DNA from 3 places in the Streptomyces cyslabdanicus genome. Region 1 is predicted to be linked to each of the others. Evidence: predicted binding sites of a transcription regulator. Region 1 holds the regulator's gene; each other region holds the start of a gene.
The links. Region 1 encodes HrcA, which represses chaperone genes, less so after heat shock. Its sites were predicted from a motif close to TTNGCACTCNGNNNNNCNGAGTGCNAA; they were not measured.
Positions count from the first base shown of each region.

Region 1 (6,457 bases):
GGCGCGCACAGCCACGTGGGGGGCGTGCGCTGGTGGAACGTGAAGCATCCGGGTGCGTACGCGGCGGCCCTGGCGGCCGGCCGCTCGCCGGGCGCCGGCCGGGAACTCCTCACCGAGGAGGACCGCCGGGTGGAGCGCATCCTGCTGGAACTGCGGCTCCGGGAGGGCGTCCCGCTGGACCTGCTGCGCCCGGACGGCCTGACCGCGTCCCGGCGCGCACTGTCCGACGGGCTGCTCCAGGAGGCGCCGTACGAGGCGGGCCGCGCCGTGCTCACCCTGCGGGGCAGGCTCCTGGCCGACGCGGTGGTGCGGGACCTGGTGGACTGAGGCATTACCCCCGCAGCGGCGGGGAGGACGAACTGCTCGGCCGGGTGGACCAGCTGATCGACGGTTCACCCCCGCGTCGGCGGGGAACAGCCCACCGGTCCCGACATGTCAACGGCCCGGAGCACCCAGGGTTACGGTCACATGGTCGATGAGGCGCTCCACACTTCCCAGTAGCGCGGGCTCCAGGTCCTTGTACGAGTGGACCTTGGACAGGATCCCCTGCCAGGCCGCGCCCGTGTTGTCCGGCCAGCCCAGGGCGCGGCACACACCCGTCTTCCAGTCCTGGCCGCGGGGGACGCGGGGCCAGGACCCGATCCCGAGCGAGGACGGCTTCACGGCCTCCCAGACGTCGATGTACGGGTGGCCGACCACCAGGGCGTGCTCGCTGGTCACCGACTCGGCGATGCGCCACTCCTTGCTGCCGGGGACCAGGTGGTCCACGAGGACCCCGAGGCGGGCGTCCGGACCGGGCGCGAACGCCTCGACGACCGCCGGCAGGTCGTCGACGCCCTCCAGGTACTCCACGACCACGCCCTCGACGCGCAGGTCGTCGCCCCACACCTTCTCGACCAGCTCGGCGTCGTGCCGGCCCTCGACGTAGATGCGCCCGGCGCGGGCCACGCGCGCGCGTGCCTCGGGCACGGCGACCGAACCGGATGCCGTACGGGTGGGCCGTACCGGGCCGGACGACGGCTTCACCAGGGTGACCACCCGGCCCTCCAGCAGGAAACCGCCGGGTGCGAGCGGGAACACCCGGTGCTTGCCGAAGCGGTCCTCCAGCGTCACCGTGCCCGCCTCGCAGCGGATCACCGCCCCGCAGAAGCCGGTCCCGGGCTCCTCCACCACCAGACCCGGACCGGCGGGAACCTCCGGCACGGTCCGGGGCTTCTTCCAGGGGGGAGTGAGATCGGGCGAGTACACACGGGTGTGCGGGCCCGAAGGGCCCTCGTTGGAAGGGCGGTGGTGGGAGACGGGTGGGCGGGGGTGCGGGCCCGAAGGGCCCTCGTTGGAAGGGCGGTGGTGGGAGACGGGCGGGCGCATTCGAGTGACTATATGGACAGGGTCCGGGTCCGATCAGCGCGACACGCCGAAGCGCGCGGCCAGCGCGTCCCGCTGGGCGCGGACGAAGGCGGCGTCCACCACCGCTCCGTGGCCGGGGACGTACAGCGCGTCCTCGCCGCCGAGGGCCAGCAGCCGGTCGAGGGCGGCGGGCCACCGGGACGGCACGGCGTCCGGGCCCGCCTGGGGTTCGCCGGACTCCTCGACCAGGTCGCCGCAGAACACCACGGTCGGGTCGCCCGGCACCACCACCGCGAGGTCGTGCGGGGAGTGCGCCGCACCCATGTTCGCCAGCAGCACCTCCCGCCCGCCGCCGAGCCGGAGGGTGAGCCGGTCGCGGACCTCGCGGCCGGGCCGTACCAGGACGGCCGCCGCCTCCTCGGCCTCCCTGGCGTCCAGCCCCTGGCGCACCGCGTCTTCGCGCAGCTCCGCGCGCTCGCCGCGGTCGCCGAACACCGCGTTCGCGCCCTCGGCGGCGAAGATCTCCGCGCCGGTGAACTCCGCCGCCCCGAAGACGTGGTCGAAGTGGGCGTGGGTGAGCGCGAGATGTGTCACATCACCACCGGCGAGCGTTCGCGCCCACGCACGCAGCCGTGCGCCCTCCGCGCGGCTCGAACCCGCGTCGACCAGCAGCGCGGTGCCCTCCCCGAGCACCAGCCCGGTCGTGCAGTCCCACACGGGAAGACGGCAGCGCCCGACCCCGTCCGCCAGCGGTTCCCAGCCCGGCTCTTTCCCCGTCACGGTCATGGTCGCGTTGATACCACGGTCATGGTCACGGCCACAGGGTGACGCCAAGGTCTCAAGGGGGAGGGGTGACGGCAAGGCCCCAAGAGAGGCGACATCCCGGCCGATCCCGGGTGATCCCGGTCCCGACCTCGCAGGCTGTCGGGGCCCGGCCTTGCCGGGGGCGTACCCGGCGGCCGTACACTGGGCCGGGTAGAGCTGGCACTCCTATGCGCAGAGTGCCAGGCGGGTGGCCGAGGAACGACCCTGGAGGTGTGCGCGATGCTCAGCGAGCGGCGGCTTCAGGTGTTGCGCGCCATCGTCCAGGACTACGTCGGCACCGAGGAGCCGGTGGGTTCCAAGGCCCTCACCGAGCGGCACGGCCTGGGCGTCTCACCGGCCACGGTCCGCAACGACATGGCGGCCCTGGAGGACGAGGGCTACATCGCCCAGCCGCACACCAGTGCCGGCCGTATCCCCACCGACAAGGGGTACCGCCTGTTCGTCGACAAGCTGGCCGAGGTCAAGCCGATGACCGCGCCCGAGCGGCGCGCCATCCACCACTTCCTCGACGGCGCCGTCGACCTCGACGACGTGGTGGCCCGCACGGTGCGGCTGCTCGCGCAGCTGACCCGGCAGGTCGCCGTCGTGCAGTACCCGTCGCTGACCCGTTCGACCGTGCGGCACGTGGAACTGCTGGCGCTCGCGCCCGCACGCGTGATGCTCGTGCTGATCACGGACACCGGCCGGGTCGAGCAGCGGATGATCGACTGCCCGGCGCCCTTCGGGGAGACCTCCCTGGCCGACCTGCGGGCGCGGCTGAACAGCCGGGTCGCGGGCCGCCGGTTCACGGACGTCCCGCACCTCGTCGAGGACCTGCCCGACGGCTTCGACGTCGAGGACCGGGGCACCGTCGCGACCGTGCTGTCCACCCTGCTGGAAACGCTCGTCGAGGAGAACGAGGAGCGGCTGGTCATCGGCGGCACCGCCAACCTCACCCGCTTCGCGCACGACTTCCCGCTCACGATCCGGCCCGTACTGGAGGCGCTGGAGGAGCAGGTCGTGCTGCTGAGGCTGCTCGGTGAGACGCAGAATCCGGGCATGACCGTGCGCATCGGTCACGAGAACGCCCATGAAGGACTCAACTCCACGTCCATCGTGTCGGTCGGCTACGGTTCGGGCGGCGAGGCAGTGGCCAAGCTCGGCGTGGTCGGACCGACCCGCATGGATTACCCGGGAACGATGGGAGCGGTACGCGCAGTGGCACGGTACGTCGGACAGATCCTGGCGGAGTCTTAGGTGGCCACGGACTACTACGCCGTACTCGGCGTACGCCGCGACGCGTCGCAGGACGAGATCAAGAAGGCGTTCCGCCGGCTCGCCCGCGAGCTGCACCCGGACGTCAATCCCGATCCCAAGACGCAGGAGCGGTTCAAGGAGATCAACGCCGCCTACGAGGTGCTCTCCGACCCGCAGAAGAAGCAGGTCTACGATCTCGGCGGCGACCCCCTCTCGCAGTCCGGTGGGGGCGGCGCGGGCGGCTTCGGAGCCGGCGGTTCCTTCGGGAACTTCTCCGACATCATGGACGCCTTCTTCGGCACGGCGTCGCAGCGCGGACCGCGCTCGCGCACGCGCCGGGGCCAGGACGCGATGATCCGGCTCGAGGTCGAGCTGGACGAGGCGGCCTTCGGCACCACGAAGGACATCCAGGTCGACACGGCCGTCGTCTGCAACACGTGCAGCGGCGAGGGCGCGGCCCCGGGCACCACCGCGCAGACGTGCGACATGTGCCGCGGCCGGGGTGAGGTCTCGCAGGTCACCCGGTCCTTCCTGGGCCAGGTCATGACGTCGCGCCCGTGCCCCCAGTGCCAGGGCTTCGGCACGGTGGTGCCCACCCCGTGCCCGGAGTGCGCCGGTGACGGCCGCATCCGCGCCCGCCGCACCCTGACCGTGAAGATCCCGGCCGGTGTCGACAACGGCACGCGCATCCAGCTCGCGGGTGAGGGCGAGGTCGGCCCCGGCGGCGGTCCGGCCGGTGACCTGTACGTCGAGATCCACGAGCTGCCGCACTCGACCTTCCAGCGGCGCGGTGACGACCTGCACTGCACGGTCACCATCCCGATGACCGCGGCGTCCCTCGGCACCAAGGTGCCGCTGGAGACCCTGGACGGCCTGGAGGAGGTCGACATCCGTCCGGGCACCCAGTCCGGCCAGTCGATCCCGCTGCACGGCCGGGGCGTCACGCACCTGCGTGGCGGCGGCCGGGGCGACCTCATCGTGCACGTCGAGGTCCAGACCCCGACCAAGCTCGACCCCGAGCAGGAACGCCTGCTGCGCGAGCTGTCCAAGCTGCGCGGCGAGGAACGCCCACAGGGCCAGTTCCAGCCGGGGCAGCAGGGTTTGTTCTCGCGGCTGAAGGACGCGTTCAACGGGCGCTGACACCGGGTGGGTCTGCCGGGGGTCCGGGGGTCGTCCCCCGGGCAGGCACAGTCAGCCGGGGCAGCAGGGGTTGTTCTCGCGGCTGAAGGACGCGTTCAACGGGCGCTGACGCGGGACTGGGGCCAGCCGGGGCCCGGGGGATCGTCCCCCCGGGCCGGTGCGGTCTGGAGGGGTTTCCTCCGGCATATGCCAGAGGTCGCCCGGATGTGGACTCGTCCCAAGGACGTGACAACATGCCGTCATGTCCTCCGCACTGACCGATCTCTTCCCGCACCCGATCGTGCAGGCGCCGATGGCGGGCGGTCCCGCGGTGCCGCCGCTCGCCGCGGCGGTGTCCGATGCCGGCGGACTCGGGTTCCTCGCCGCCGGTTACAAGACCGCCGACGGCATGTACCAGGAGATCAAGCAGCTGCGCGGACTGACCGGCCGCCCCTTCGGCGTCAACGTGTTCATGCCGCAGCCGGAGAGCACCGAGACCGCCGCCGTCGACCTCTACGCGCACCAGCTCGCCGGCGAGTCCAGCTGGTACGAGACCGAGCTCGGCGACCCGGAGTCCGGACGCGACGACGGCTACGACGCCAAGCTCGCCGTGCTCCTGGACGACCCGGTGCCGGTGGTCTCCTTCCACTTCGGCGTGCCCGCCCGCGAGGTCGTGGACTCCCTGCACCGGGTCGGCAGCTTCGTCCTGGCCACCGCCACCACCGTCGAGGAGGCGCTCGCCGTGGACCGGTCGGGCGCGGACGCGGTGATCGCCCAGGGCGTGGAGGCCGGCGGCCACCAGGGCACCCACCGCGACGTGCCGGAGCAGGACGGCGCCGGGATCGGCGTGCTCTCGCTCGTCGCCCAGATCCGTGAGGCGGTCGGCCTGCCGATCATCGCCACGGGCGGCATCATGCGCGGCAGCCAGATCGCCGCCGTGCTCGCGGCGGGCGCCGGCGCGGCCCAGCTCGGCACCGCCTTCCTGGCCACCCCCGAATCCGGCGCGCACGACCGGCACAAGCAGGCGCTGACCGACCCGGTGTTCCCGCGTACGGAGCTGACCCGGGCGTTCTCCGGGCGGCCGGCCCGCGGGCTGGTCAACCGTTTCATGCGGGAGCACGGCCCGTACGCCCCCGCCGCCTACCCGGAGGTCCACCACCTCACCGCCCCGCTGCGCAAGGCGGCCGCCAAGGCGAAGGACGCGCAGGGCATGGCACTGTGGGCGGGCCAAGGCCACCGGATGGCCCGCGACCTGCCCGCCGGGCGACTGGTGGAGGTGCTGGTCGCCGAACTCGACGAGGCACGGGCGGCGCTGGCGGCCGGGCCGGCGGCAGGAGGTGACGCGCGATGACCGCGCCGGTGTTCGTCGTGGACGAACTGAAGGACCTGGGCACGGAGTTCGTGCTGGACGGCCCCGAGGGGCGGCACGCGGTCTCGGTCAAGCGGCTGCGGCCGGGCGAGGACGTGGTGCTCACCGACGGCCGCGGGCGCTGGACCGAGGGCGTGGTGAAGGCCGCCGAGGGCAAGGACCGGCTGGTGATCGCGGATCTGGCGGCCCTCGTCGAGGAACCTCCGGGGTCCCCCCGCATCACCGTCGTCCAGGCCCTGCCCAAGGGCGACCGCGGTGAACTCGCCGTGGAGACCATGACCGAGGTCGGCGTGGACGCGATCGTGCCGTGGGCCGCCTCCCGTTGCATCACGCAGTGGAAGGGCGACCGCGGTCTGAAGGCGCTCGGCAAGTGGCGCTCGACGGCGCGCGAGGCCGGCAAGCAGTCCCGCAGGGCGCGCTTCCCCGAGGTCGCGGACGCGGCGACGACCAAACAGGTTGCCGCACTTCTGGCCGAAGCCGACTTCGCCGCCGTGCTCCACGAGAGCGGCGATGAACGCCTGGCCACCGTCGAACTCCCCGCCGAGGGTGAGATCGTGCTGG
Region 1 is NZ_JBQRUW010000048.1:8,136-14,592, forward strand. It holds gene hemW (radical SAM family heme chaperone HemW) at 1-327, shown strand, start outside; gene ACTYVM_RS27630 (DUF3097 domain-containing protein) at 436-1,203, opposite strand; gene ACTYVM_RS27635 (MBL fold metallo-hydrolase) at 1,402-2,133, opposite strand; gene hrcA (heat-inducible transcriptional repressor HrcA) at 2,392-3,408, shown strand; gene dnaJ (molecular chaperone DnaJ) at 3,409-4,548, shown strand; gene ACTYVM_RS27650 (nitronate monooxygenase) at 4,790-5,878, shown strand; gene ACTYVM_RS27655 (16S rRNA (uracil(1498)-N(3))-methyltransferase) at 5,875-6,457, shown strand, end outside.

Region 2 (6,457 bases), on a different contig from region 1:
GATCGTCACGGGGCGGGGGCCGAAGGTCACGCCGGGACGCTGTCGTGTGGCGGTTCCCAGACCGAGCAGTCGTGGGCGAAGAGCACGCGGCGGGGATCGAAGTCGATGAGCCGGTCCAGCCAGGGCCGGTAGGCGGGAAGCGGTGGTTCGGCGCCGGTGAGCACGGCTCGGCGAGCCAGGTGGTCCGACGCGAACTCGGACGCGAAGTCGTGTGCCTGACCGGCGAGGACCACGGTGCCGTCGCCTTGGCGGAGCACCAGGGACTGGTGGCCCTCGGTGTGGCCCGGAGTCGGAACGATCCAGACGCCCGGCCGGATCTCGGCCTCGCCGGTGAGTTCCTCGTAGGTCGCGCCGGGGAAGTCGATCAGCTCGTCGAAGGTGTGGCCGCCCCGGCGGGCCGTGGCCAACTCCGCGTCCTGGACCAGGATGGGCTTGCCCCTCAGCAGGGGATTCCCGCCGCAGTGGTCGAAGTGCAGGTGGCAGTTGACCACGAGTGAGATGTCCCCGGGGGCTGCTCCGGCCGCCGCCAGGGCCTCCGGCAGCGCACGGCGTCGGGGCCGGTAGTGCGCTTCGGTCTCACCGTCCGCGGAGCCCATACCCGTGTCGAAGAGGATCAGACCCTGGTCGTGCCGCACGAGGTAGGCCAGCACGGGCTCCACGCGCGGTTGCGCGGTCCCCGTCTCGACCGCGGGCCGGATGAAGTACCCCAGGTCCAGCCGGCGCACGGGCATGTTCTTCCTCATGCCGCCATTCTGACGGGCTGTCACCCGCTGTCCTGCCGCTCTCTGCCGACAGCAGATTCGGCCGTGCCTCCCGGACGTCGGGCACGTCGACGCACCGGTGCCCGGCGCCCCCGTAGGGGCGCCGGGCACCGGTGGTTCGGCTCAGCTCAGCTCAGCGCTCAGTGGGCGTGGCCGTGGCCGTGGCCCGCGGCGGCCGGCTCTTCCTCTTCCTTCTTCTCGACGACCAGGGTCTCGGTCGTGAGCAGGAGGGAGGCGATGGAGGCGGCGTTCTCCAGGGCGGAGCGGGTGACCTTGACCGGGTCGATGACGCCGGCCTTGATCAGGTCGCCGTACTCGCCGGTGGCGGCGTTGTAGCCGCTGCCCTTCTCCAGCTCCGCCACCTTGGAGACGATGACGTAGCCCTCGAGGCCGGCGTTCTCGGCGATCCAGCGCAGCGGCTCGACGGCGGCGCGGCGGACGACCGCGACACCCGTGGCCTCGTCGCCGGTCTTGTCGAGGTTGCCCTCCAGGACCTTCACGGCGTGGACGAGCGCGGAGCCACCACCGGAGACGATGCCCTCCTCGACCGCGGCGCGGGTCGCGGAGATGGCGTCCTCCAGACGGTGCTTCTTCTCCTTCAGCTCCACCTCGGTGGCGGCGCCGACCTTGATCACGCACACGCCGCCGGCCAGCTTCGCGAGGCGCTCCTGGAGCTTCTCACGGTCCCAGTCGGAGTCGGTGTTCTCGATCTCGGCCTTGATCTGGGAGACGCGACCCTCCACGTCCTCCTTGTTGCCGGCGCCGTCGACGATCGTGGTGTCGTCCTTGGTGACGGTGACGCGGCGGGCGGAGCCGAGGACGTCGAGACCGGCCTGGTCGACCTTGAGACCGACCTCCTCGGAGATGACCGTGGCGCCGGTGAGGACCGCCATGTCCTGGAGCATCGCCTTGCGGCGGTCGCCGAAGCCGGGGGCCTTGACGGCCACGGCGTTGAACGTGCCGCGGATCTTGTTGACGACCAGGGTCGACAGGGCCTCGCCGTCGACGTCCTCGGCGATGATCAGCAGCGGCTTCGAGGCGTTGGCCTGGATGATCTTCTCGAGGAGCGGGAGCAGGTCCGCGATGGCGGAGATCTTGCCCTGGTGGATCAGGATGTACGGGTCGTCGAGGACGGCCTCCATACGCTCCTGGTCCGTGACGAAGTACGGGGACAGGTAGCCCTTGTCGAAGGCCATGCCCTCGGTGAAGTCCAGCTCCAGACCGAAGGTGTTGGACTCCTCGACGGTGATGACGCCGTCCTTGCCGACCTTGTCCATCGCCTCGGCGATGAGCTCGCCGACCTGCTGGTCCTGGGCGGACAGCCCGGCGACGGCGGCGATGTCGGACTTCTCGTCGATCGGGCGGGCCGAGGCGTGCAGATCGTCGGAGACGGCCTTGACCGCGGCGTCGATGCCCTTCTTCAGCGCGGCCGGGGAGGCGCCCGCGGCGACGTTCTTCAGGCCCTCGCGCACGAGCGCCTGGGCGAGCACGGTGGCGGTGGTGGTGCCGTCACCCGCGATGTCGTTGGTCTTGGTCGCCACCTCCTTCACCAGCTGGGCGCCGAGGTTCTCGTACGGGTCCTCGATCTCGACCTCGCGGGCGATGGTGACGCCGTCGTTGGTGATGGTGGGCGCGCCGAACTTCTTGTCGATGACGACGTTGCGGCCCTTGGGGCCGATCGTCACCTTGACCGTGTCGGCAAGCTTGTTGACGCCGCGCTCGAGGGCGCGACGGGCGTCCTCGTCGAACTTCAGGATCTTCGCCATGGCAGCGGGAGCCCTCTCGGAATCTGGTGGTAAGACACTGCGCCCCGGGCGCCCGGCTTCTTATCGGTCGCGGGGGGCCAGGGGCGCAGCTCAGAATTGCCTCTGCTTCGTGAAGAAGCGGGTGAACTACTTCTCGATGATCGCGAGGACGTCGCGAGCCGAGAGGACGAGGTACTCCTCGTTGTTGTACTTCACCTCGGTGCCGCCGTACTTGCTGTAAAGCACGACGTCGCCGACCTTCACGTCGAGCGGAAGACGGTTGCCGTCCTCGAAGCGGCCCGGGCCCACGGCCAGGACGACGCCCTCCTGGGGCTTCTCCTTCGCGGTGTCCGGGATGACCAGGCCAGAGGCCGTGGTCTGCTCGGCGTCCAGCGGCTGGACCACGATGCGGTCCTCGAGCGGCTTGATGGCAACCTTGGTGCTGGCGGTCGTCACGATCCGACCTCCCCCTTCGGAGATCTCACGGGGTTAACTGTCTGAGGTGGCGACCAGGTCGATCCGTCGTCGCGGGTGCCGGACCTGCCCGTCGCTGTGTTGGCACTCTCCAGGGGGGAGTGCCAGACCTGAGACTATGACCGTCGTTAGCACTCGGTCAAGCGGAGTGCCAATTGCCTCGTGGCGCGTCGGCGGTGGGGTGCGGTTTTTGCCCACGTCTGTGCAAGGTGCCCCCTGCTGTGGTGACCGGCCCTGGGGGCTGCGCCCCCAGACCCCCTTCGGCCTGGACAGCCTCGTCCTCAATCGCCGGACCGGCTCCTGATGCCGGACTCGGCCGAGAAGCTCAGAGGTAGTCCTGCAGGCGGCCCACCGTCAGGCCGCTCTCCTGGATTCTGCGGAGCAGGCGGGTCGTGCGGTCGCGCAGGGGCGGGCCGTCGAGGTCGTCGTCGCCCGAGGCGACGAGGAGGATGTCACCGGCGCGCAGTTCGTGGGGGCCGTGCCGGAAGCGCAGGCCGTTGTCGGTCGTGACGCCGCGCCACAGGACCACCGCCGAGACCCCGCAGTCGGCGGCGGCGCGCAGGGTCGTCCTGTCGTACCTGCCGTAGGGCGGGCGGAAGAGGCGGGGGCTGACGCCGAAGCGGGAGCGGATCCTGTCCCGCTGGCCGCAGATCTCGGCGCGCTGACCCCCGTAGGGCAGGCCGCGCAGCGAGGGGTGGTCCAGGGTGTGGTTCTGGAGGTCCGCGCCGACCGACATCAGGCGCGCGAAGTGCCCGTACCCGGCCCGACGACGCTGTCCGTGAGGAACATGCTGACCGGCAGCCTCAGTTCACGGACCATGTCGACGAACCGCGGGTCCTTCTCCGCGCCGTCGTCGTAGGTGAGGAAGACGACCGGGTCGGAGGTCGCGACGCGGTCCACGACCTCGGGCGGGCCGGCGGGCGGGGTGGCGCCCGCGGGCCGGGATGGACGGTCCGGCGGCTTCGGCGGCGCCGGCAGCGGCGCCTCGAGTCCCCAGCGCCGGTAGGTCCGGTCGGCCGACGGGCTCTGCGGTCGTACGCCCTGCGCCGCCTTGCGTCCGAGCCGTTCGATGGGGTCGACGGACGTGGCACAGCCGGCCAGCAGCGCGGTGGTGAGCAGGGCCGCGGCCAACTGCCACGGCCGGACGGGCCGCGGCCTCACAGGTAGTCCTCCAGCCGGGCCACCGCGTACCCGTCGGCCGTGACCCTGTCCAGGAACCGGCGCATGTCGTCGGCCATCGTGCCGTTCCACTGGCGGCGGCCCCGGAAGTGGGTGAGCACGATGTCGCCGGGCCGCAGCCGCTGGTCACCCTCGCGGAACTCCCAGTGGTCGACGAAGACCTCCTCGTTCCAGATGGGCGCGTACTCGATGCCGCAGGACTTGGCGGCGCGCAGGGTGTCCTGGTTGTAGTTGCCGTAGGGCGGGCGGAACATCCTCGGGCGCTTGCCGAACCGTTCCTCCATGATGTCCTGCATGCCGCAGATCTCGCTCTTCTGCTGGTCGTAGGACAGACCCGGCAGGTAGGGGTGGTGCAGGGTGTGGTTGTTGAGGGTGACCCCCTGGCCCTGCATCCTCCGGAAGTAGCCGTAGTCGCCCCTGATGAGGTCGTCGGTGAGGAACGCCGTGTAAGGGATCTTCAGGTCCCGCATCATCCGCAGGAACTCCGGGTCCTTCTCCGCTCCGTCGTCGATGGTGAGGAAGACGACCTTGTCCTTGGTGGGGACCGTCGTGAAGACCGGAGGCAGGTTCCAGTCCCGCTGGTGCCTCACCTCGAAACCGGCGCGGGCGGTGGCCCTCGGCTTCGTCCTGGGCGGCTGTGGGGGGATCAGCGGGACCCGCTCCAGGCTCCAGCGCCGGGCGACGGCCACCCGCTGCGCGTAGGCGGTGCGCAGACGGTCCGCGTAGGAGCCGGGGGCGGCGACGGGCGGCGCCTGGGGGTGCGGCGGGCCGGGGACCGGGCGTACCCGCGTGCCCGGCTGCGCGCAGCCGGCGGCGAGGGCGGCGACGGCGAGCACCGTGAGCCCGCCGCGGATCCGGGGTCGGCGAATCAAGAACCTTTCCGGGTAATTTTTATCATTTTGTACTACCACTCCCATGGTGCCGAATCCTCGCAGGCGACCGCCCCGAAGCCGGGGCGACACCGCGGCCGGAGGCACACCGTCCGCCGACTGGCCCACAATGAGCCGGTGAACGACCACCTCCACGCCTTCGCCTCGCTGCTCACCCCCGAGGGCCGCGCCCTCCTCGACGAGGTGCGCGGCACCGGACCCGCCGACGAACTCGCCGTCGCCACCCGGCTGCGCCGTGAGCACCCCGCCGAACTGGTGTCGGCGGCGCTCGGCCAGGCCCGGCTGCGGCAGCGGGCGGCCGCGAAGTTCGGGGCCGAGGACGCGGGGCGGATGTTCTTCACGCCGAACGGGGTGGAGCAGTCGACGCGGGCGAGCGTGGCGGCGTACCGGGCGGGCCGGCTGCGGGAGTCGGGGGTGGCCTCGGTCGCGGACCTGTGCTGCGGGATCGGCGGCGACGCGATCGCCCTGGCCCGCGCCGGGATCCGGGTGCTCGCCGTGGACCGGGACCCGCTGACCGCCGCCGCGGCCCGCGCGAACGCCGAGGCGCTGGGGCTGGCGGACCTGATCGAGGTGCGGGAGGCGGACGTCACGGAGGTCGACACGGCGCCGTACGACGCGGTGTTCGTGGACCCGGCCCGCAGAGCGGGCACAGGACGGGGCGGCGGCCGAATCTTCGACCCCGAGGCGTACTCGCCGCCGCTGTCCTGGGCCGTCGACGCCGCGCTCCGGGCGCCCCGAGCGGCCCTGAAGATCGCCCCCGGCATCCCGCACGAGGTGGTCCCGCCGCAGGCCGAGGCCGAGTGGATCTCCGACGGCGGGGACGTGAAGGAGGCGGTGCTGTGGTTCGGCACCGAGCCGGGCCTGATCCGGGCCACCCTGCTGCCCGGCCCGCGCACCCTGCGCGGCCGCGGCCTGCCCGACCCCCCGGTGCGCACCCCGGGCCGCTACCTGTACGAGCCCGACGGCGCCGTCATCCGCGCCCACCTGGTCGCCGAGGTCGCCCGGGAACTCGACGGCGGTCTGCTCGACGGGACCATCGCCTACGTGACCGCCGACGAGCTGCGCCCCACCCCGTACGCCTCGGCCTACGAGATCTCCGACCGGCTGCCCTTCAACGTCAAGAAGCTCAAGGCCCTGCTGCGGGAGCGGGAGGTGGGCACGCTGACCGTGAAGAAGCGGGGCTCGGCGGTCGAACCGGAGGAACTGCGCAGGAAGGTCCTGCCGAAGCCGCACGGCAGGAACGCGGTGACGGTGTTCCTCACCCGGGTCGCCGGGGCGCCGACCATGCTGCTCGGCCACCCGGCGGGCTGACGCCGCTCACCGCAGCGACGTCCACAGGTCGTCCGCGTCCGGCTCCTTCGCCACCACCCGGTTGGGGTTCCACGGGGCCGTCACCACCGGCATGGTC
Region 2 is NZ_JBQRUW010000063.1:34,329-40,785, reverse strand. It holds gene ACTYVM_RS32165 (MBL fold metallo-hydrolase) at 27-743, opposite strand; gene groL (chaperonin GroEL) at 902-2,527, opposite strand; gene groES (co-chaperone GroES) at 2,654-2,962, opposite strand; partial or broken gene ACTYVM_RS32150 (polysaccharide deacetylase family protein) at 3,306-4,141, opposite strand; gene ACTYVM_RS32145 (polysaccharide deacetylase family protein) at 4,138-5,076, opposite strand; gene ACTYVM_RS32140 (class I SAM-dependent methyltransferase) at 5,167-6,360, shown strand; gene ACTYVM_RS32135 (LCP family protein) at 6,367-6,457, opposite strand, start outside.
Region 2: the regulator HrcA is predicted to act here: its motif matches at 3,109-3,135, upstream of groES (co-chaperone GroES).

Region 3 (6,457 bases), on a different contig from region 1:
TCGCTCTCCGAGGCGGACTGCGCGCGGCTCGCGCCGCTGGTGGTGGAGTGGTTCGCGCGCGGGGCCACCGACGAGGCCGTGGTCGCCGCCCTGACCACCGGCCTGCCCACGCCGGTACACCATCCGGCGGCCCTGCTCCGCCGCCGCCTCACCGACAAGCTCCCGCCGAAACCGGAGCCGAAGTCCTCCCCACGCCCACCCCTGCGCGTCCTGGAGTGCGCGAAATGCCGCGCTCCGGGCCGCCCGGAGGCCCTGCCTGGCGGCCTGTGCGGCGCGTGCCGAGGTGAACGCTCCCCTGCCCGCCCCCATACGCCCCTGTCCGCTTCAGCGGTCCGAGTCCGCGCAGATGAGATCCGCGCTGCGATGTCCCTGCAGCAACGAGAAAGGACACCCGCATGACGGCTCCTACGGTCCGACGACACGACCCGCGGGCACGATGGAGGGGAGGAGGCGAAGCCATGACCCGCAGCACCGCCGAACGCCCGCAGATGCCCATCGAGGACTTCGAGGACCTGGCCGCCGCGGCCCCCGAGAACGTACGGCTCGAATTCGTCGACGGCCGGGTCCGCACCAGGGACCCGCTCAGCGTGGAGGATTTCGAGGAACTGGAGCGCCGCGCGCCGGAGACCGTCCGGCTTGAGTACGTCAACGGAAAACTAGAGGTCAAGGCAATGCCGGACGGCAATCACCGCGAGATCTTTGTCTGGCTCATGGTGCAGTGCATGCAGCACCGGCCCGACCTTGCCCTCTATCCCGAGTCCGGCATCAAGACCGAGGCGTACCGTGAAGGCCGCGCTCGGACGGATGGCGCTCTCGCACGGCGGGGCCACTTCGAGGGGCACGGCGAGTGGTCCGGGTCCGACGGCATCCTGATGACCGTCGAAATCACCTCCCACGACCGGGACACCGACCAGCGCGACCGCATCGACAAGCCTGTCGGCTATGCGGCAGCCGAAATTCCCGTCTATCTGCTGATCGACCGCGACAACAACACGATCAGGGTCTACAGCGAGCCCAAGGACGGCCGCTACCAGCAGTCCCCTTCCTATCCCTGGGGGACGACGGTCGAGCTCCCGCCCCCGGTGAGCATCACCCTGGACACCGAGCCGCTCAAGCGGTACGCCGACTGAAACGCCCGAGGGCGGCACCCCCTGTCGAACAGGGAGTGCCGCCCTCGGTACGTGTCGGACGGGTCCGATCCTCGGGGAGGATCAGAAGTCCATGTCACCGCCCGGCATGCCGCCGCCGGCCGGCGCGGCGGCCTTCTCCGGCTTGTCGGCGATGACGGCCTCGGTGGTGAGGAACAGCGCGGCGATGGAGGCGGCGTTCTGCAGCGCGGAACGGGTCACCTTCGCCGGGTCGATGATGCCCTCGGCGATCATGTCGACGTACTCGCCGGTGGCGGCGTTCAGACCGTGGCCGACGGTCAGGTTGCGCACCTTCTCCACGACGACGCCGCCTTCGAGACCACCGTTGACGGCGATCTGCTTCAGCGGGGCCTCCAGGGCCAGCTTCACGGCGTTGGCGCCGGTCGCCTCGTCACCCTCGAGCTCCAGCTTCTCGAAGACGCTGGTGGTCTGGAGCAGGGCCACGCCACCGCCGGCGACGATGCCCTCCTCGACGGCCGCCTTGGCGTTGCGCACGGCGTCCTCGATGCGGTGCTTGCGCTCCTTGAGCTCCACCTCGGTGGCGGCACCGGCCTTGATGACCGCGACGCCGCCGGCGAGCTTGGCCAGGCGCTCCTGGAGCTTCTCGCGGTCGTAGTCGGAGTCGCTGTTCTCGATCTCGGCGCGGATCTGGTTCACGCGGCCCGCGACCTGGTCGGTGGAGCCGGCACCGTCGACGATGGTGGTCTCGTCCTTGGTGATGACGACCTTGCGGGCGCGGCCCAGGAGGTCCAGGGTCGCGTTCTCCAGCTTGAGGCCGACCTCCTCGGAGATGACCTCGCCGCCCGTGAGGATGGCGATGTCGCCGAGCATGGCCTTGCGGCGGTCGCCGAAGCCCGGGGCCTTGACGGCGACGGACTTGAAGGTGCCGCGGATCTTGTTGACGACCAGGGTCGACAGGGCCTCGCCCTCGACGTCCTCGGCGATGATCAGCAGCGGCTTGCCCGACTGCATGACCTTCTCCAGGAGCGGGAGCAGGTCCTTGACCGAGGAGATCTTGGAGTTGGCGATGAGGATGTACGGGTCCTCGAGCGACGCCTCCATGCGCTCCATGTCGGTCGCGAAGTAGGCGGAGATGTAGCCCTTGTCGAAGCGCATGCCCTCGGTGAGCTCGAGCTCGAGACCGAAGGTCTGCGACTCCTCGACGGTGATGACGCCTTCCTTGCCGACCTTGTCCATGGCCTCGGCGATCAGCTCGCCGATCTGGGTGTCGGCGGCGGAGATGGAGGCGGTGGAGGCGATCTGCTCCTTGGTCTCGACCTCCTTGGCCTGGTCGAGCAGGGCGGCGGAGACGGCCTCGACGGCCTTCTCGATACCGCGCTTCAGGGCCATCGGGTTGGCACCGGCGGCGACGTTGCGCAGGCCTTCCTTGACCAGGGCCTGGGCGAGCACGGTCGCGGTGGTCGTACCGTCACCGGCGACGTCGTCCGTCTTCTTGGCGACTTCCTTGACCAGCTCGGCGCCGATCTTCTCGTACGGGTCCTCGAGCTCGATCTCCTTGGCGATGGAGACACCGTCGTTGGTGATCGTGGGGGCGCCCCACTTCTTCTCGAGGACGACGTTGCGGCCCTTGGGGCCGAGGGTCACCTTGACGGCGTCCGCGAGCTGGTTCATGCCGCGCTCGAGGCCTCGCCGCGCCTCCTCGTCGAACGCGATGATCTTGGCCATGTGAAGTGGTCCCTCCAGGACTGGGGGTGATTCCTTCGGACCGCGCCCGCGCCCGCGACGGACGGCTCGCCGACCAGTGGTTCCTTGCCCCACCCGGCCTGCGGGCCTCACCGACCCGGTCCTCGTTGTCACTCTCACCTTCAGAGTGCTAACGCCAATGATTAGCACTCGACCCCCTCGAGTGCAAGGTGCGCCCGCGAAGCGGGCTCGATGAGGGGTGGTGGTCGGGTGACGGGTGGGCGCAAGCGCCTTCGGGGCGGCGAGGGGACTCAGCCGGGCGCGAACACGGACACGGCGGGCCGCGGGAAGCGCGCGGCTGTGCCAACACGGGCGGGGCGGGCGAGGCAGGCCGCAGGAGCACGCGGCCGCGCGAACCCGACGGGGCGGCCACAGAAGCGCACGGTGCGCCGACTCGGGCGTGGCGCGCCGTGCGGCCGTGCGGGCGCACGGACGCGCGGCGCGCGGGCACGGCGAAGGGCCCGCACCCCGGCAGCGGAGGTGCGGGCCCTTCCGAAGAAGAACGTCGCTTGCGGTGGTCGCGCGATTCAGGCCGAGACGCGGACCATGTCGGCCTGCGGACCCTTCTGACCCTGCGAGATCTCGAACTCGACCCGCTGACCCTCTTCCAGCGAGCGGTAGCCGTCCATCTGGATCGCGCTGTAGTGGACGAAAACGTCCGCACCACCGTCGACCGCGATGAAGCCGTACCCCTTCTCCGCGTTGAACCACTTGACGGTGCCCTGAGCCATGCCCAACTCCCCTATTACTGGCCCTTGCACAGATCCACACTTCGCGGACCCGGGTCAGACCTCACCCCCCGTGGATCGGGGGCGTGCGCCGGAACGCGTCGACCGCGGCTGAATGTATCTGTCCAACTGCCGTCTGCAACAGGTCAATCGGACGAGAAATCTGGACGCACGCGGTCCGGAATATTGGAAGAATTCACGTGAACTCAGGGCAAGTCGGGCCTCATAAACAAGGCAAATGCCGCAAAAGGCTCGCAGAGTTTGGCTACTTCTTACCGGGTCCGCGGCAGGAATCCATGGCCCCGGATTCCGAGTTCGAGGGCGCGTTCCCCAACTCTACCGCGCTCAATCACACAGAATTGCCCCCTCCGCTTCTCTCACGGAAGGGGCAACTCGGTGAACTCTGCGTGACCGCAATGACCGAAGGTGATGATCAGCCGCCGGCCACCGCCGGGATGATCGAGACGCCCGCGCCGTCCGGGGTGGCCGTCTCGAGCCCCTGCTCGAACCGGACGTCGTCGTCGTTGACGTAGACGTTGACGAAGCGGCGCAGCTTGCCCTGGTCGTCCAGGACCCGTGCGGCGATGCCCGTGTGGTTCTTCTCCAGGTCCGAGATGACGTCGGCCAGGGTCGCGCCCTCGGCGTCCACCTCGGCCCGGCCGCCGGTGTAGGTGCGCAGGATGGTGGGGATGCGAACGGTCACGCTCATGCCAGGCCAGCCTCTCGGAAGGAGTCCAGGGTCGGACGGATCGTCGCGGTCAGGCCGGTACCGGCCACCGCGTCCAGCGTCTTCAGTCCGTCGCCGGTGTTGAGGACAACGGTGGTCTTCGTCGGGTCGAGGACGCCGTTCTCGACCAGCTTCTTCGTGACGCCGACCGTCACCCCGCCCGCGGTCTCGGCGAAGATGCCCTCGGTCCGCGCCAGCAGCCTGATCGCGTCGACGATCTGCTCGTCGGTCACGTCCTCCACCGCGCCGCCGGTGCGGCGCGCGATGTCCAGGACGTACGGGCCGTCGGCCGGGTTGCCGATGGCCAGGGACTTGGCGATCGTGTCCGGCTTCTGCGGGCGCACGACGTCGTGTCCTGCCTTGAAGGCGGTGGACACCGGCGAGCAGCCCTCGGCCTGGGCGCCGAAGATCTTGTACGGCCTGTCCTCGACCAGCCCGAGCTCGATCAGCTCCCGCAGCCCCTTGTCGATCTTGGTGAGCTGGGAGCCGGACGCGATCGGCACGACGATCTGGTCCGGCAGCCGCCAGCCGAGCTGCTCGCAGATCTCGTACGCCAGCGTCTTGGAGCCCTCGGCGTAGTACGGCCGCAGGTTGACGTTGACGAAGCCCCAGCCCTCGCCGGCCGGATCGCCGATCAGTTCGGAGCAGAAGCGGTTGACGTCGTCGTAGTTGCCCTCGATGCCGACGAGTTCGCCGCCGTAGACCGCGGCCATCACGATCTTGCCCTGCTCCAGGTCGTGCGGGATGAACACGCACGAGCGCAGTCCGGCGCGGGCGGCCGCGGCGCCGACGGCGCCGGCCAGGTTGCCGGTCGAGGAGCAGGAGAGCGTGGTGTAGCCGAAGGCGCGGGCCGCTTCCAGCGCCTGGGCGACCACGCGGTCCTTGAAGGAGTGCGTCGGGTTGCCGGAGTCGTCCTTCACGTACAGCCCGCCGGTCACCCCCAGTTCGCGGGCGAGGCGGTCGGCCCGGACGAGCTTGGTCCAGCCCGGGTTCAGGTTCGGCTTGCCTGCGACGTCCGCGGGGACGGGCAGCAGCGGCGCGTAGCGCCAGATGTTCGCGGGGCCCGCTTCGATCCTCTTGCGCAACTCCTCGGCGTCGTGGGCCGAGAAGTCGTAGGCGATCTCCAGCGGGCCGAAACACTCCTCGCAGGCGAAGACCGGGCCGAGCGGGACGCGGTGGCCGCACTCGCGGCAGCTCAGCGCGGCGGCGGGGCCGAGGTCTACGGTGGAGTCGGTGCTGCTTGCGACGGTCTGCACAGCCATGTGAGGCGAGGCCCTTTCTCCTCATCTTCCTCACGACGCATCTCGCCGTGAGACGGATTTGGCACCTTCCCTAGCCGGGAGCCTCGCGAAGACGATCCGCTGTGCGCGCACAGCGGTGTCACGAGAACCGGCTGGAGGGTTGCCGGGGCTTCATCGGGCCGTGTCCCTCTGCCCCTCTGGATGAGCGGTATGCGGTTGTGACGCGGAGGCGACCCCCGGCATGGGATGGTCGTCCGCGTTGTTCAGACTGTAACGGAAGGCCACAAGGGTGGAGACGGTCGTCCGAAGCGCGAGACGACTCTGCGGGACGACACCGTGAGACAGCAGTGAGGAGCCGCCGACCGTGCTGGAAGAAGTCGAGCGCTGGCTGGCCAGCCGCTCCTGGTCCGTGGCCGACCGGCCGCTCCACCAGGTCCTGGCGGCCAAGCAGCGCACCGGTCAGTCGGTCTCCGTGGTGCTGCCCGCGCTGAACGAGGAGGCGACGGTCGGCGACATCGTCTCGGTGATCCGCCGCGACCTCGTGGAACGGGCACCGCTCGTCGACGAGATCGTCGTCGTCGACTCGGGCTCCACCGACCGCACCTCCGAGGTGGCCGCCGCCGCGGGCGCCCGGGTGGTGCACCGCGACGAGATCCTGCCCCGCCTGCCGGCCGTGCCGGGCAAGGGCGAGGTCCTGTGGCGCTCCCTGCTCGTCACCCGCGGGGACGTCATCTGCTTCGTCGACGCCGATCTGCGCGAGTTCTCCTCCGACTTCGTCACCGGCATCGTCGGCCCGCTGCTCACCGAACGCGACGTCGACCTCGTCAAGGCGATGTACGACCGCCCCTTCACCGTGCCCGGCCAGGACGCCTCCGCCTCGGCCGCGGCCGGGCAGGGCGGGCGGGTCAC
Region 3 is NZ_JBQRUW010000028.1:131,628-138,084, forward strand. It holds gene ACTYVM_RS17715 (hypothetical protein) at 1-399, shown strand, start outside; gene ACTYVM_RS17720 (Uma2 family endonuclease) at 459-1,130, shown strand; gene groL (chaperonin GroEL) at 1,212-2,834, opposite strand; gene ACTYVM_RS17730 (cold-shock protein) at 3,380-3,583, opposite strand; gene ACTYVM_RS17735 (MoaD/ThiS family protein) at 4,014-4,289, opposite strand; gene thrC (threonine synthase) at 4,286-5,569, opposite strand; SAM riboswitch class I at 5,588-5,756, opposite strand; gene ACTYVM_RS17745 (glucosyl-3-phosphoglycerate synthase) at 5,913-6,457, shown strand, end outside.
Region 3: the regulator HrcA is predicted to act here: its motif matches at 2,996-3,022, upstream of groL (chaperonin GroEL).